DNA from 4 places in the Pontibacillus sp. ABV4_188 genome. Region 1 is predicted to be linked to each of the others. Evidence: riboswitches for the same ligand, from Rfam matches in the RefSeq annotation. Region 1 holds a riboswitch; each other region holds the start of a gene.
The links. A riboswitch is a leader RNA that binds a small molecule or an ion and turns the genes downstream of it on or off. The one in region 1 is predicted to bind S-adenosylmethionine.

Region 1 (3,364 bases):
TGTAATTGGTCTTGTGGTATTTTATTTATTTTTGGAGATTAAGATAGAGCTCTATATAATTCTAGCCCTTGCATCAGTAGCATTTACACTTACAGCAATTGAAATCATTAAAGGACGCCAAGATAGGAGCGGCTACAAATACATTATTGGAGCCATTGTTATGCTTTTGGCAGCAACTAGGCTATTTCTTGAAGGATAACCAAAAAAACATTTCTACTAACGTGGGCGATTGCTAACAATAGCAATCGTTTTTTCTTGTAAGCAAGGTACTACTTAATGTATGGAAGGGCAATAGGATAGAGAACGGGAATTCCTTCAATGGCTAGATAACATGAGGAAGAGGGTTTTGTATGGGTGAAGGCGAAATTAATTAAGGAGGAAGTCTATTAATAGGAGGAATGGTATGGAGCTTGGGGCATTTTCTATTAGTTTAACTGTAAAGGATATTAAAAAATCTATTGCTTTTTATGAAACGTTAGGATTTGATTCCCTTGGAGGGGTGCCAGATCAGAATTGGGTTATTATGAAGAATGGTGACTGTGTGATTGGGCTTTTCCAAGGCATGTTCGAGAAAAACATCTTAACTTTTAATCCTGGGTGGGATCAAGATGCTAAAGAACTTGATTCGTTTACAGATGTTAGAGAACTTCAAAAACAGTTGAAAGAAAATGGAGTTAAAATTCTTTCACAAGCAGATGAAACGAGTGAAGGGCCAGGGAGTTTCACAATTGAAGATCCTGATGGGAACCCTATCCTCATTGATCAACATAGATAATTGAATTGAGCAGCGTTTATCCCAATGCGCTTATAAAAAGGAGGAACAAACTCTAAAGTGGTTTGTTCCTCCTTTCTTACAATCTTAAGCTTTCACGCGGTACGCTTGATTATGCTTTTTCAACGAGTCGTCTGAACCAAATAGGAAGTGTTTCTCCATATCCGGGGAGTATTTAGAGTTAATTGCTTCACGGCCTACTGTTTCTGCTACTTCACGAAGCATGCTTGGAGAAGCGCCGCAACATAAACCAAAGTAATTGACCCCTGTAGCTAGTGCATCTTTAGCCCAACTAGCAATCTCGTAACGGTTGCAGTAAAGTGGGTCAAGAGAAGTTGGGAATGTCGTTTCTGTTGGTAAGTGACATGCACAACCGCCATCTGGTAGATTAAAGAACGTAGGATGTTCTTCTGATGTGCGGTATGGAACGGGGAGTGCAGCTACATAGCCATCACAAGCCTGGCGAATTTTCTCTACATAAGGTTGCATTGTAGCAGGTCCACGGAAGCAGTTCATTCCAACAACTAAAGCTCCTTGTTCTTGAAGCAAACGACAAGCTTCTTCAACTTCATAACCGTCACGCATTTTATTCTCACCCATAACGCCAAGTGTAATGACAGCAGGAAGGTCTTGCTTGAGCACTTCTTCTAGTGCAATTTGTGCTTCTTCATAATAATAAAATGTTTCCCCATTTACGAAATCGACCCCTTCCTCTTTACACCAAGAAATCATCTCGGCAAACATTGAGCGAACGGCCTCTTTTGAAGATTCATCTTCAGGGTCAAAGAGGTTCGTATTCGAAATGTTTCCAGCCACAAGCGCTTCTTCAACTGGATTTTCTTTAGCTACTTCTTTAGCAAGACGGATTGCTTGTCGGTTAAGTGGTTCTAATAGCTCTTCTTTCCCAATAATACGCATCTTCTCACGGTGAGCATTATAGGTGAAGGCTAAAACAACGTCAGAACCTGCATTCATATAATCACGATAGGTTTGCTTTAGTGCTTGTGGATTATCAAGAGCGACTTCAGGAACGAAGGATCCAGCTTGGAGGTAGCCTCGACGCTCCAATTCGAATAGGTAGCCTTCTCCGCAAATAACCGGTCCATCTTGTAAACGTTGTTCAAGTGTTCGTTTCATGTTCATCAATCCTTTCGAGAGAGTAAGTAATGAGGAAGAGGGTATAAGAAAACCCTCTTCCTAAAATAAGAAGAGGGTGTATGTAACAAGGCCTCCTCTTATCTGCCAGATCAATAATTGATCTGTAGGAATTAGCACCTTTTTCAAGGACGATCCTTGAAAGGTTGCCGGGCGTCACAGGGCCTAGTCCCTCCGCCACTCTGGATAAGAGTTTGATATTTAATTAATAAAGCTTGATATGGATTATAACGGCTAATATTTATGGCGTCAATCCTTTTTCAGAAAAATGTTAAGATTCTATTTTTAGTGTAAGATAAAGTAGGAGGGATGGATTATGAAGAGAAGTCTACAGGTAAGGAATGTAAGCGCTAACGAGATTGATGAAAAATTTTTAATAGATTTCGACCGATATCAGGAAACAAAAAGCGTCTGGTATACGACAAACCAAACTAATGTAAAGACAAAAGATGATTCTTTTATCGATCAGTGGAGCCTAGAGCAAAAGAATGGCATCTCCTTGTACTTAAAAAGATGCATCGAAGAAGGCGGAGGTGTAGCAGCTGCCTTTGAAGGAAGTCAGGTAGCAGGATTTGCAAATGTAGAGAATCGTTTCTTTGGATCAGCAAATCAATATGTACCACTGCCCTTTATTCATGTTTCAAATTTTTATCGGGGGGAAGGCATAGGGAAACAATTATTTTATCAGTGTTGCGAGATCGCTAAAGACTTGGGTGCTGAGAAAATTTATATTGGCGCTCATCCTGCAGTTGAAACGCAATGCTTTTACCAATCTGTGGGCTGTATATTAGCACAAGAAGTCAACGATGAAATCTATCAGAAAGAACCGTTAGATCTTCAATTAGAAAAGCTCTTATAAAAGCGCCTGCTCATGTTGCAGACGCTTTTCTCTATAGTGCAAGTTCGTATCGTTTTTTATAGTGAGGATGAATTAAATAATAATAAGGATAAGCTTTACTGTACGTTAGCTGAATAATTGGACCTGCAAATAATACACCAGCAGCAGTACCTAGTCCAACAGGTCCCCCAATAAAGAAGGCTGAAGTCGAAGTAGTAAGTGCTACAAGAGTTTGACTAAGGCGTAAGCTTAGTTTAAATCTGCTTGCGATGGCTAGGAAGAGCTGGTCCACCGGAGCCCTTGGCAACGCAGGCAGGATATACATTCCGACTCCGACAGCGCTAAGTGTGATTCCGAGCATAAGTGCTCCAACTTGTATTAAGAATGGTGAATGAAGCAATGTGAAATCGTGAAAAACGATTTCGAGCCAAAAATCGAGAATTAAGCTTTCTAATACAAGCGGTATAATAGCACGGGGCTCAGGCGTTTGTTTCATAAGCCATCCGTTGGCAAAGATAAATAAGAACTGAAAGAGGGCATACCATATACCAACAGTGAATCCGAGTTGATCTGATAAGCCTACAAATAAAGCTGTCCAA
Region 2 (3,364 bases), 730 kb from region 1:
TAACGGAAAAGATTGATTTCTTAATTTCACCAGCATATTCAGTTCCCCCGATCAGGATCACACGATGCTTAAACGACACCATAATAAAGGCTTCGGAACGTGTGCCATCTTGAGCGGGATCTGCTTTAAAGGAAGGAGCTGACACTATTGTGAATTCGCTTACATGTTCGGCCAATTCATCCTCAGTAGGGCGTATGAAAAGTTGGTGGGCGAACAAGTTATGCCAAGCAAATTCATTGATGACTTGAATGGGTAAACGGTAACGTTCATCTGCTCCTGCAAATCCGTTGAAAATAAATACTTCTTCTTTTTCTTTCAGAAAATCTACGACTTTATGATATAGGTTTTCAAAGATTGCTTCCGATATGGGTTGGTTCACCGATCCCCAATCAACTGTGTCCTTTGAAACCTCGTCTTTTACAATGAACTTATCTTGAGGGGATCGGCCGGTGTAACGTCCTGTTTCGGCTCTGATCGCTCCTGTAGCTGTGAGTGTCCCCTCGTTACGTTGAAGAACCTTTTCAACGAGTTCTCCCACACACAAATTGGTTGATACATTAGGTTGTGTAAGTAATTCTTTAATTATGGACGCTTGATTCACCGTATTCATGCTCAAGAACCTGCCTTTATTTAATATTTTTTGTCTTTGATAGTGTACATAATAAAATCAATCTTAATGACGTATCCGAGTTGAGATCTAACCTTTTCTGCTTTTATTTCTATACAGTCAGTTGAATAGGTTTAGACTCAATGTGTCATTAGTATAACACATTCATTTTATTAGTCCATACTATTTTATAATGAAATTACGGCAAAATTGTGACTGTTAAAATAAAAGAAAAGATGAAATACTTTCATTATTGTTAATTTTGAAATGGGGAGATGGAAAAATGCACAAGTGCTTTACTTCTATCATATATTACTTCGATCTCAACTCACCTTTTTCCTTGATTTAATGTTTCTTTCTAAAGACATTTGTGACCAGTAACCCCGTTCATCAATAAATTTAAGTGTTAGACATCGCATGATTACAATTAAGTGAAAAAAGTGGTTCCCTGACCATTCAATAAAGCGATGATAACGCTATATTCAGTTGACATATAAGGGTTAAAACGTTATGATAAGTCGCGAACGGAAACTATCTTATCCAGAGAAGGTGGAGGGACAGGCCCTATGAAACCCAGCAACCGTCATCCTTAAATGAAAAGGTGCTAACCTGATGCAAGGAAGATCTCCTTGAACGATAAGAGCGAATGGACCCTTTCCCTTTGCTCGTTATGGGAAGGGATTTTTTATACTTTCGAAAGGTTTCTAAACGCTTTCTAAGGTATTTTGAAAGTCATCGACATTTGCTAAGTGTAGCGAATTTCGACGTTTTCTCATGTATTTTTTTCATTCGTTTACAATATACGAAACTGTTCCAGGTGAATAGATCGGTGTAAATTCATTTATAAAAGAATTTACATAACTCTGGTTTACTTTTTTCTGAATAGATAGCTGGGTGATGAGTTCCGTCTCAAAGATAAGAGTATTTTAAAGGAGGAGTTTGAGGGAATGGCTGCAAACCGCCGCTTGTTTACATCAGAATCAGTTACAGGAGGGCACCCTGACAAAATCTGTGACCAAATTTCTGATGCCATATTAGATGAAATCTTAAAAAATGATCCGAACGCTCGTGTAGCATGTGAAACGACAGTTACAACAGGATTAGTTCTCGTTTCAGGAGAAATTTCAACAAATACGTACGTAGACATCCAATCAATCGTGCGTAATACAATTAAGGATATTGGCTATACACGTGCTAAATATGGCTTTGATGCAGAAACATGTGCAGTACTTACAGCAATTGATGAACAATCACCAGACATTGCAGCTGGAGTAAATGAAGCTCTTGAAGCACGAGAAGGTCAAATGACTGATAAGGAAATTGAGAATATTGGTGCAGGAGACCAGGGTCTAATGTTTGGTTATGCGAATAATGAAACGCCTGAACTTATGCCCCTTCCGATCTCTTTAGCTCACAAATTGGCGAAACGTTTATCTGACGTGCGCAACGATGAAACAGTTCCTTACCTACGCCCTGATGGTAAAACCCAGGTTACTGTAGAGTATGATGAACAAGACCGTCCTGTTCGTATTGACACAATTGTCATCTCCACGCAGCATCACCCAGAAATAACGCTAGAGCAAATTCAAAAGGATCTTAAAGAGCAAGTTATTGCTCCAATTGTTCCTGCAGAGCTGCTTGATGAACAAACAAAATACTTCATTAATCCAACAGGTCGTTTTGTAATCGGTGGACCTCAAGGGGATGCTGGTTTAACAGGCCGTAAAATTATTGTAGATACGTACGGAGGATATGCACGTCACGGCGGGGGAGCTTTCAGTGGTAAAGACGCTACTAAAGTTGACCGTTCCGCCGCTTATGCAGCTCGTTATGTTGCTAAAAACATTGTAGCTGCTGGATTAGCAGATTCTTGTGAAGTTCAATTAGCCTATGCCATTGGCGTGGCGCAACCTGTGTCAATTTCAATCAATACATTTGGTACAGGGAAAGTCTCAGAAGAGGCGTTAGTTGAAGCTGTACGTGAGAAATTTGACCTTCGTCCAGCTGGTATTATTAAAATGCTAGATCTTCGTCGCCCAATCTACCGTGACACTGCGGCATACGGTCACTTTGGCCGCACGGACGTTAAGTTCCCATGGGAGCAAACAGATAAAGCAGAAGAATTAAAGCAACTAGCAAACTTATAAGTATAGGTGGGAGCATGGATTTGCATAGCAATTCTGTGCTCTTTTTTGTTTCGCTGGCATTTTTTTAATTGAATTGTAATCGTTGCCCTCCCTTATGTGAAAACATGATAAACTATTATAGTCTGTCAAAATCATGTTTTTTTGACTCAGACGTTACCGACTTTAAATTCACGGGTAAAACGAATATCTGTGAAGTATAAAAACAATTTAAAGAGAACCTGTTCGACACCTTAAGGGTACCGTGGGTCTCTGCCAATTACACCCATTTTGTGATAAACTGAAATAGCAAAGTGAGAATGAAAGTGAGGATCTTCGTATGTGCGGTTTTATTGGTGTTATTCGAGATGTTCCATCTCCAGTAGATGAAGAACAGAAGCAGTCTTTTAAGCGAAGAAACGATATTATCACTCATCGTGGCCCTGATGATGAAGGGTATTATCATGATGATTACATATCTTTTGGCTTTCGCCGTTTAAGTATAATTGATATCGAAAGTGGCCATCAGCCTCTTAGCTATGATGATGAAAAGATTTGGATGGTGTTTAACGGAGAAATTTACAATTATGTGGAACTACGTGAAGACCTTCAAAAACAAGGATATACATTTGAG
Region 3 (3,364 bases), 1.4 Mb from region 1:
GAGTTGTAGTTGGTGTTTGTGTTTACATCGTACGTGTATACATTACCATTATGGTCCTGAATCGCTTCGATTCCGGCTACTTTAATGTTATTAGATGCAAGGAAAGCTTCGTAGGACTCAATGAGTGGATCTGAGTAGCCTTCTAGAATCTCAAATTTCGCACCGCCTGTTTCTTCTGTGCCGGTTGGGCAGTGTAGGTCATCAATGGTGCAGGCGTCTGCGGGGCATAGTTCAAAGCCTTCTGAGGTATCGACTTTCACGGCGTATAAGAACTTGCCGCCTACGAATTCGTGACGGACGATATATGGTTTTGGTGCTTCGATATACTGCTGGACAAGTGTGATGCCATCGACGGGTTCTTCAAAGGATTCGCCGTATACATATTCTTCAAGGGCTTTAATGGAGTGGAAGAGCTGTACGCCTTGCCCTTTACCAGCGCGGTTGTGTTTTGTAATAAATGGAGCAAGGTCAAGCTTTTTAGCTGCTTCTATTATTTGATCTTTACCAACAGCTGTAATCGTCTTTGGCGTGGTGATGCCTTCTTGATTTAATGCCATATACTGATTTACTTTACTGAGCTCAAGGCGTAGGGCGCGGCTGCCGTTCACAACGGTTCGACCGTGGCGTTCGAGCCAAGCTAGCACGGCTTCTGTGAATTCAGGTGCGAAGCGGTGATCTCTTGTGTGAGAAGAAGCGCTCATTCGGTTGTAGAAAATTCCTTCCGGTGGCTCTTCTGTTAGATCGACCGTTCCCTGGTCTAAGTGCCATAATTCAAACGGTAAGCCGAGCTCCTCCAGGCGTCCTGTTAAGTGATCGGTCCATTCGTCATTTTCATGTAATACATAAATCTTTGTCATTGTGGTACCTCCTTGAAGTGTGTGCGTTTTTCCTCTACGAGTGGCATAACGTCCCGGCTGAAGCGCTCCATCTCTTCTAGCTGCGGAGAGCATTGAAGGAGGAGTAGGTCGAGCCCAGCTTGTTCGTATTGTAAAATGCGATCAGCAATTTGATCTGGTGTGCCAATCAGTTTTGGACGCAGTCCCCGGTTTGAGACGGAGTAATCCTGCAGATCAACTTGCTGTTCAAGCTGTGACTTACTTGTGAAATCACTGTATCCAGCGTAAGCTCCAGAATCTTTTACATCTGTAATCCGGTTTAATTCCTGAAATGCTTCTTCTTCTGTATTGCGGCAAATGACGTAAGCGGCCATTCCGAAAGATTGGAACGGTTCTTGCCCGGCTTCACTGCGTCTTTCTTTCATATCATTGATCTTCGTCTTAATTTCATCGACCGTACCGCCATGCATGACATAGGCATCGCAATGATTGACGATCGTTTCTTTTCCACGTGGACTTTCACCACCTGCGTAAAGCTTAGGGTACGGTTTTTGAATAGGCTTCGGATGAAGGTGGGTGTTCTCGATGGAATAGAATTTACCGTTGTAGCTGACAGGTTCTTCTTCAGTCCAAAGGGATTTTAACACTCTTAGAAACTCATCGGTTCGATCATAGCGTTCATCGTGTGCCGTGAACGAGCCGCCGTATTGTTTGGCTTCTTCTTGCCACCAAGCGGATACGACATTTAAGGTGAAGCGGCCTCCTGAGATTTGATCAATATTCGCGGCCATTTTCGCTGTGACTGCTGCATTATGAAAATTAGGTCTGACTGCGGCCATAATCTCGGTTGTCTCCGTCACGGCAGCAAGCCCTGCCGCTGTTGTCCAGGCTTCTAAGGAATCCTGATCGGTTCCTTTTATATCATTTAAATACAACTCCGCAATAAGCGTTGTATCAAATCCTAACTGTTCCCCTCGTTGAATGACTTTCTTGGCATAGTCAAATGTTGGTGGCATGTTTTCATCCTCCACATTTCTAAGCCATCCTCCGAAAATCGGTAACCAATATCCATACCTCACCTGACTCAGCTCCTCTTTATAATAGTATATCAGATTAAACAACCCAAGTTACTTGGAATTAAACGTTACGCGTCCAATTTCCTTCTATATATATGAAGGAAGGTACTAAAAAACCCCCTCAACTTGTCCTTGAGACGAGATGAGAGGGTTCTGTGTACGAGTCCCGCTCTCTCATCTTTCAGGCTTTCACCTGCTTGGAATTGGCACGGTATTCGCATTAGAACCCGTTGCCGAGGTTTCAAAGGGCCAGTCCCTCCACCTCTCTTGATAAGAAGAGTTAATTTTCTAACTTTTTGTTGATCATTATTTTACGCTCTTATGATGGGAATGTCAACGAAATGTAATTCAAACCTTTCACCTTAAAATGACGTGTTCACATTTGGTGAATACCTATGATGATTCTAATGACCTAGGTCAAAAGGGGTCTTCCGTCCTGATTCGGGATGAGGGAATGTTTGCTAAACTAATACTAAGGAAATATTTTTGAATTTTCAGCATCTTTGTTAAGCACATACAACTAGTTCACTACGGTATGGGGGAATCAGGGTGCACATTGGGAGAAGAATTAAATACGTACGGCAATTACGAGGGTTATCACAGAGTGAACTTAGTGTTGGGGTAGTTTCATCTACTCACCTTAGCAATATCGAGTCAGGTAAGTACGTCCCATCTCAAGATATTCTTGTTCTTTTTGCAGACAAGCTTGAGGTAAATAAGGACTACTTGTGTGAATATGAAAAGCACGATCAGGCTTTCATTGATCAAATTATTGAGCTAAGAGATGCGGTTATTAAAGGGGACGGCTCTAGAGTAGAGAACCTGATACATCAATTGGAATCTCAGGAGGACAAAGTTGTTCAAGGTATGTACAGTGAACTCTTATATACGCTCATTAAAGGTGCCCATTTTATGAAAAAGGGGAGCCAATCAGAACAATTGATCTCGATTCATCTATTAGTAAACCTTTATATAAAAGAAGGGGAGAAGCTAGACGACCCAATACTCCTATCATTCTATGACTACTATTATGGGTTGTATCACTTTCAACACAACCATATTCAACAGAGCTTAAAGCACTATTATAGGCTTGTCGCACACACACAGGATGAATTAGAGAAGGGGTTGTTCTTCTATAATATCTCTTTGCTACATAAGCAGAACAGAGAGTACTATAAAGCGATTGAAGTAGCTAAAGAGTGTCTTGATGTGTTTCAGCAAAAGCTTGAATGGAATCAATTAGGCGAGACGTATAATATGATAGGAGTCATTCATTGGGATATGAATGAGTGTGAAACAGCGATGGAGTACCTTCTAAAGGGAGAGAAAATTGTCTCCATGACAAATAATGAGAAGTTGAAAAGTCGCATTCAGCATAATTGTGGGCTCATTAATAAACAACTTGGTGATTATGAGGCAGCTATCTATTATTTTAGGAAGTCCATAGAAACC
Region 4 (3,364 bases), 2.0 Mb from region 1:
GTGAGGAGGTGGTCATATCAATGAGATAAGAACCGGATTTCGCATGTTGGATAATCCCGTTGCCTCCAAGGTACACTTCTTCCACATCACTTGGGTATCCCACAATCGTAATAATAATATCTGAGCTTTCAGCGAGCTGTGCCACATCGTTTTTCCACGAAGCACCTTCAGCAATTAGGTCTTCTGCCTTCGTTTTTGTTCTGGTATACACGTTGACGGAAAACCCTATTTTCATCAAGTTTCGTATCATGCTTTTCCCCATAACACCCGTTCCGATAAAGCCAATTGTTTTGTTCATATGTATTCACCATCCCACTGATTTAATACGTTTAGTATAGCAGGTAGGCGGTGGGGATTACAGGAAATGGGGCTGTGGCATACGTACCCTACTGTTTCACATAAGACTTCCCGTAGTCTCTAATTCGAATGTACTTCCGTATTGAGAACGCAACCACCGTTAACCAAGCTGCCACAAGAATGCCGTAAATCATATAAATTAAAGTTGTATCTAAATCCACCGTTAAGAGTAACGTCCGTAGGTTTGTTAAGACGATAAACCCTCCCGCTAACACACCAAGTATTAATGCTGGGATCACTTGAACAAGCCAAGCTGCAAGGGGAGCGGCGACCACGCCTCCTATGACAAAGGCCATGACCCATAACCAGCTAAATTCTTCCCATCCGAGAAATAATATAAAGCCAAGTGTGGCGGATGTTGTAATGGCGAATTCTGTGGTGTCGACTGTCCCGATTACTTTCCTTGGGGTGGCTCCTTTTTGGGATAATAAGATCGGGGTGTTTACAGGCCCCCATCCCCCTCCACCGATGGCATCTAGGAATCCGGCTACGAACCCGAGTGGATAGATGAAACGCTTTTTAGGGGAAAGGGTTGGTCTTGATTTTGAACGCTCAACGTTAAGTAGTAAGAAGCGTATGAGTATGTAGACACCAAGTAGGAGCAGGAAGAATGAGACAAATGGCTTAATAACATCGCCAGGAAGACTACTTAAAAAGGCTGCTCCACAAAAGGCACTAATCGAGCCAGGTAGGATGAGTGGCAGGATTAATGACTTATCAATGTTCTTAAATTTGTAATGGGAATAACCAGATACGGCCGTTGTAGCAATTTCAGACATATGTATGGATGAAGACGCCACTGCAGGAGCTACTCCATAAGCTAGCAAAAGCGAAGAAGAGCTTAATCCGTAAGACATACCTAAAGCACCATCAATTAACTGAGCAAAAAAACCTACAAAAGCAAAGATTAATAGTTTCCTCAAAATACGTTCACCCCTAAATGTATTATTCTTATCTTTTTACTCGGGATTAAAATAAAAAAATAAAGCTAAGCGAGTATAGACATAAAAAAATCCCCTTATGTAAGAAGAGGTGAATAGTACCTTCTCCTTATCTTTCAGAACTGTTTCTGCTGGACGGAGCACCTTCTTCTTTAAGCAAGAGGTTGCTGCGGGATCGTAAGACCAGTTTCCTCCCCCGGCTCTGTATAAGGACGTATTCGAATTTGAATAGTTTCTAATGTAAAATACAGCCAGATAATTGTCAACATATTTATAAAATTATAAAAATTTGAATAAATTGTTGACATATTCTTCTATGGGGCATAGTATTTTGGATAATAAAATATTCAGCAAACGATAACCGAAATTCTTATCCTGAGAGGTGGAGGGACTGGCCCTTTGAAGCCTCGGCAACGGGTCTGATCTAGAGATACTGTGCCAACTCCAGCAAGTGAAATACTTGGAAGATAAGAAGATGGGTCACTGTATAGCAGAGTGAACCTCTCTTCTTGTCTTTAAGAAGAGAGGTTTTTGTATTCGATTAAAAGCAAGGAGGGAGGAGCTTATGACACAAGAAGTCGTAACGTATGAGCAGTTCACAGGCGATCCATTCGCCTCTTATCGACCAGATAATGAGGTGGAAGGTGCTTTAACGGTATTGAAATGGGCGTATGAAACCTACGGAGATTCGATTGTGTATGCTTGTAGCTTTGGAGCTGAAGGAATCGTATTGATTGACTTGATTTCGAAAGTAAAACCCGATGCGAAGGTTGTTTTCTTGGATACAGGAATTCATTTTCAAGAAACGTATGAACTAATCGATAAGGTCAAGGCCAGGTACCCTCAGTTGAATATTGAAATGAGAAAGCCAGATTTAACACTAGATGAGCAAGCTGAAGAATATGGATCAGCTTTGTGGAATAAAAACCCGAACCAGTGCTGTTACATTCGAAAGATTAAGCCACTTGAAGATACACTTAGCGGTGCAACAGCCTGGGTTTCTGGCTTAAGGCGGGAACAATCAGCAAGTCGTAAGAACACAAACTTTGTTAATAAAGATGAACGATTCCAGTCTGTAAAGGTATGTCCTTTAATTTATTGGACGTGGGATTTTGTATGGCAATATATCCGACTAAACGACTTGGATTACAATGTTTTGCATGATCAAGGCTTTCCGAGTATTGGATGTAAGCCATGCACATCTCCAGATGAAGGAGACGGACGATCAGGCAGGTGGAAAGGATTTAATAAGACAGAGTGTGGTCTTCACACGACAGGAAACCAAGATTAATCAATTTTTGGGAGGAATGAATATGACAGTTATTGCACCGCACGGAGGAACATTAGTGAATCAGTGGAGTACGAAAGAGGAAGCGCCAGAAGCAAATGTGAGCATCTCGATCGATAAGATGGCGTTAAGTGACTTGGAGCTATTAGCCAACGGCGCTTATAGTCCGTTAACAGGGTTCTTGAGTAAGGAAGATTATGAATCAGTTGTGGACCGGATGAGGTTATCAGATGGAACACCTTGGAGCATTCCGATTACGCTTCCAGTTGATGAGGAGAAAGCAAAACAGTTGAGTAAAGGCGATGTAGCTGAGCTGAATTTAGAAAACACGGTGTATGGCTATATTGAGGTCTCGGAGGTGTACCAGCCGAATAAGACAAAAGAGGCAGAGCAAGTGTACTTAACGACTGAACTAGAGCATCCAGGAGTGAAAAAGCTCTTTGCGCGCCCTGATTATTATGTGGCAGGTGAGATTGTTCTTATAGAACGCTCCGAGCGCGAGCACGATGAAGGGTTTTATTTAGACCCAGCTCAGTCTAGACAACGCTTTGAAGAGCTTGGTTGGAGTAAAGTTGTCGGTTTCCAAACGCGAAATCCTGTGCACAGAGCGCATGAATATATTCAAAAGGCAGCACTTGAAACGGTGGATGGCCTTTTCCTGAATCCTTTAGTCGGAGAGACAAAGAGTGATGATGTTCCGGCGGACGTACGGATGCAGAGTTATCAAGTGTTACTAGAGCATTACTATCCTGACAACCGAGTCGTCTTAGCGGTCTTC

Region 2: another riboswitch for S-adenosylmethionine. It lies ahead of metK (methionine adenosyltransferase); the one in region 1 lies ahead of ACYX4O_RS12275 (homocysteine S-methyltransferase family protein).
Region 3: another riboswitch for S-adenosylmethionine. It lies ahead of ACYX4O_RS04945 (LLM class flavin-dependent oxidoreductase); the one in region 1 lies ahead of ACYX4O_RS12275 (homocysteine S-methyltransferase family protein).
Region 4: another riboswitch for S-adenosylmethionine. It lies ahead of ACYX4O_RS02115 (phosphoadenylyl-sulfate reductase); the one in region 1 lies ahead of ACYX4O_RS12275 (homocysteine S-methyltransferase family protein).

The regions. Positions count from the first base shown of each region.
Region 1 is NZ_CM149975.1:2,390,743-2,394,106, reverse strand. Features, by position in the region: gene ACYX4O_RS12285 (hypothetical protein) at 14-199, shown strand; gene ACYX4O_RS12280 (VOC family protein) at 404-775, shown strand; gene ACYX4O_RS12275 (homocysteine S-methyltransferase family protein) at 860-1,909, opposite strand; SAM riboswitch class I at 2,005-2,120, opposite strand; gene ACYX4O_RS12270 (GNAT family N-acetyltransferase) at 2,244-2,786, shown strand; gene ACYX4O_RS12265 (YczE/YyaS/YitT family protein) at 2,818-3,364, opposite strand, start outside.
Region 2 is NZ_CM149975.1:3,117,733-3,121,096, reverse strand. Features, by position in the region: gene pckA (phosphoenolpyruvate carboxykinase (ATP)) at 1-610, opposite strand, end outside; SAM riboswitch class I at 1,141-1,250, shown strand; gene metK (methionine adenosyltransferase) at 1,555-2,754, shown strand; gene asnB (asparagine synthase (glutamine-hydrolyzing)) at 3,071-3,364, shown strand, end outside.
Region 3 is NZ_CM149975.1:972,675-976,038, forward strand. Features, by position in the region: gene ACYX4O_RS04940 (ATP-grasp domain-containing protein) at 1-857, opposite strand, end outside; gene ACYX4O_RS04945 (LLM class flavin-dependent oxidoreductase) at 854-1,915, opposite strand; SAM riboswitch class I at 2,084-2,189, opposite strand; gene ACYX4O_RS04950 (helix-turn-helix domain-containing protein) at 2,462-3,364, shown strand, end outside.
Region 4 is NZ_CM149975.1:392,329-395,692, forward strand. Features, by position in the region: gene ACYX4O_RS02105 (NAD(P)-dependent oxidoreductase) at 1-298, opposite strand, end outside; gene ACYX4O_RS02110 (sulfite exporter TauE/SafE family protein) at 387-1,280, opposite strand; SAM riboswitch class I at 1,405-1,511, opposite strand; SAM riboswitch class I at 1,666-1,772, shown strand; gene ACYX4O_RS02115 (phosphoadenylyl-sulfate reductase) at 1,864-2,589, shown strand; gene sat (sulfate adenylyltransferase) at 2,612-3,364, shown strand, end outside.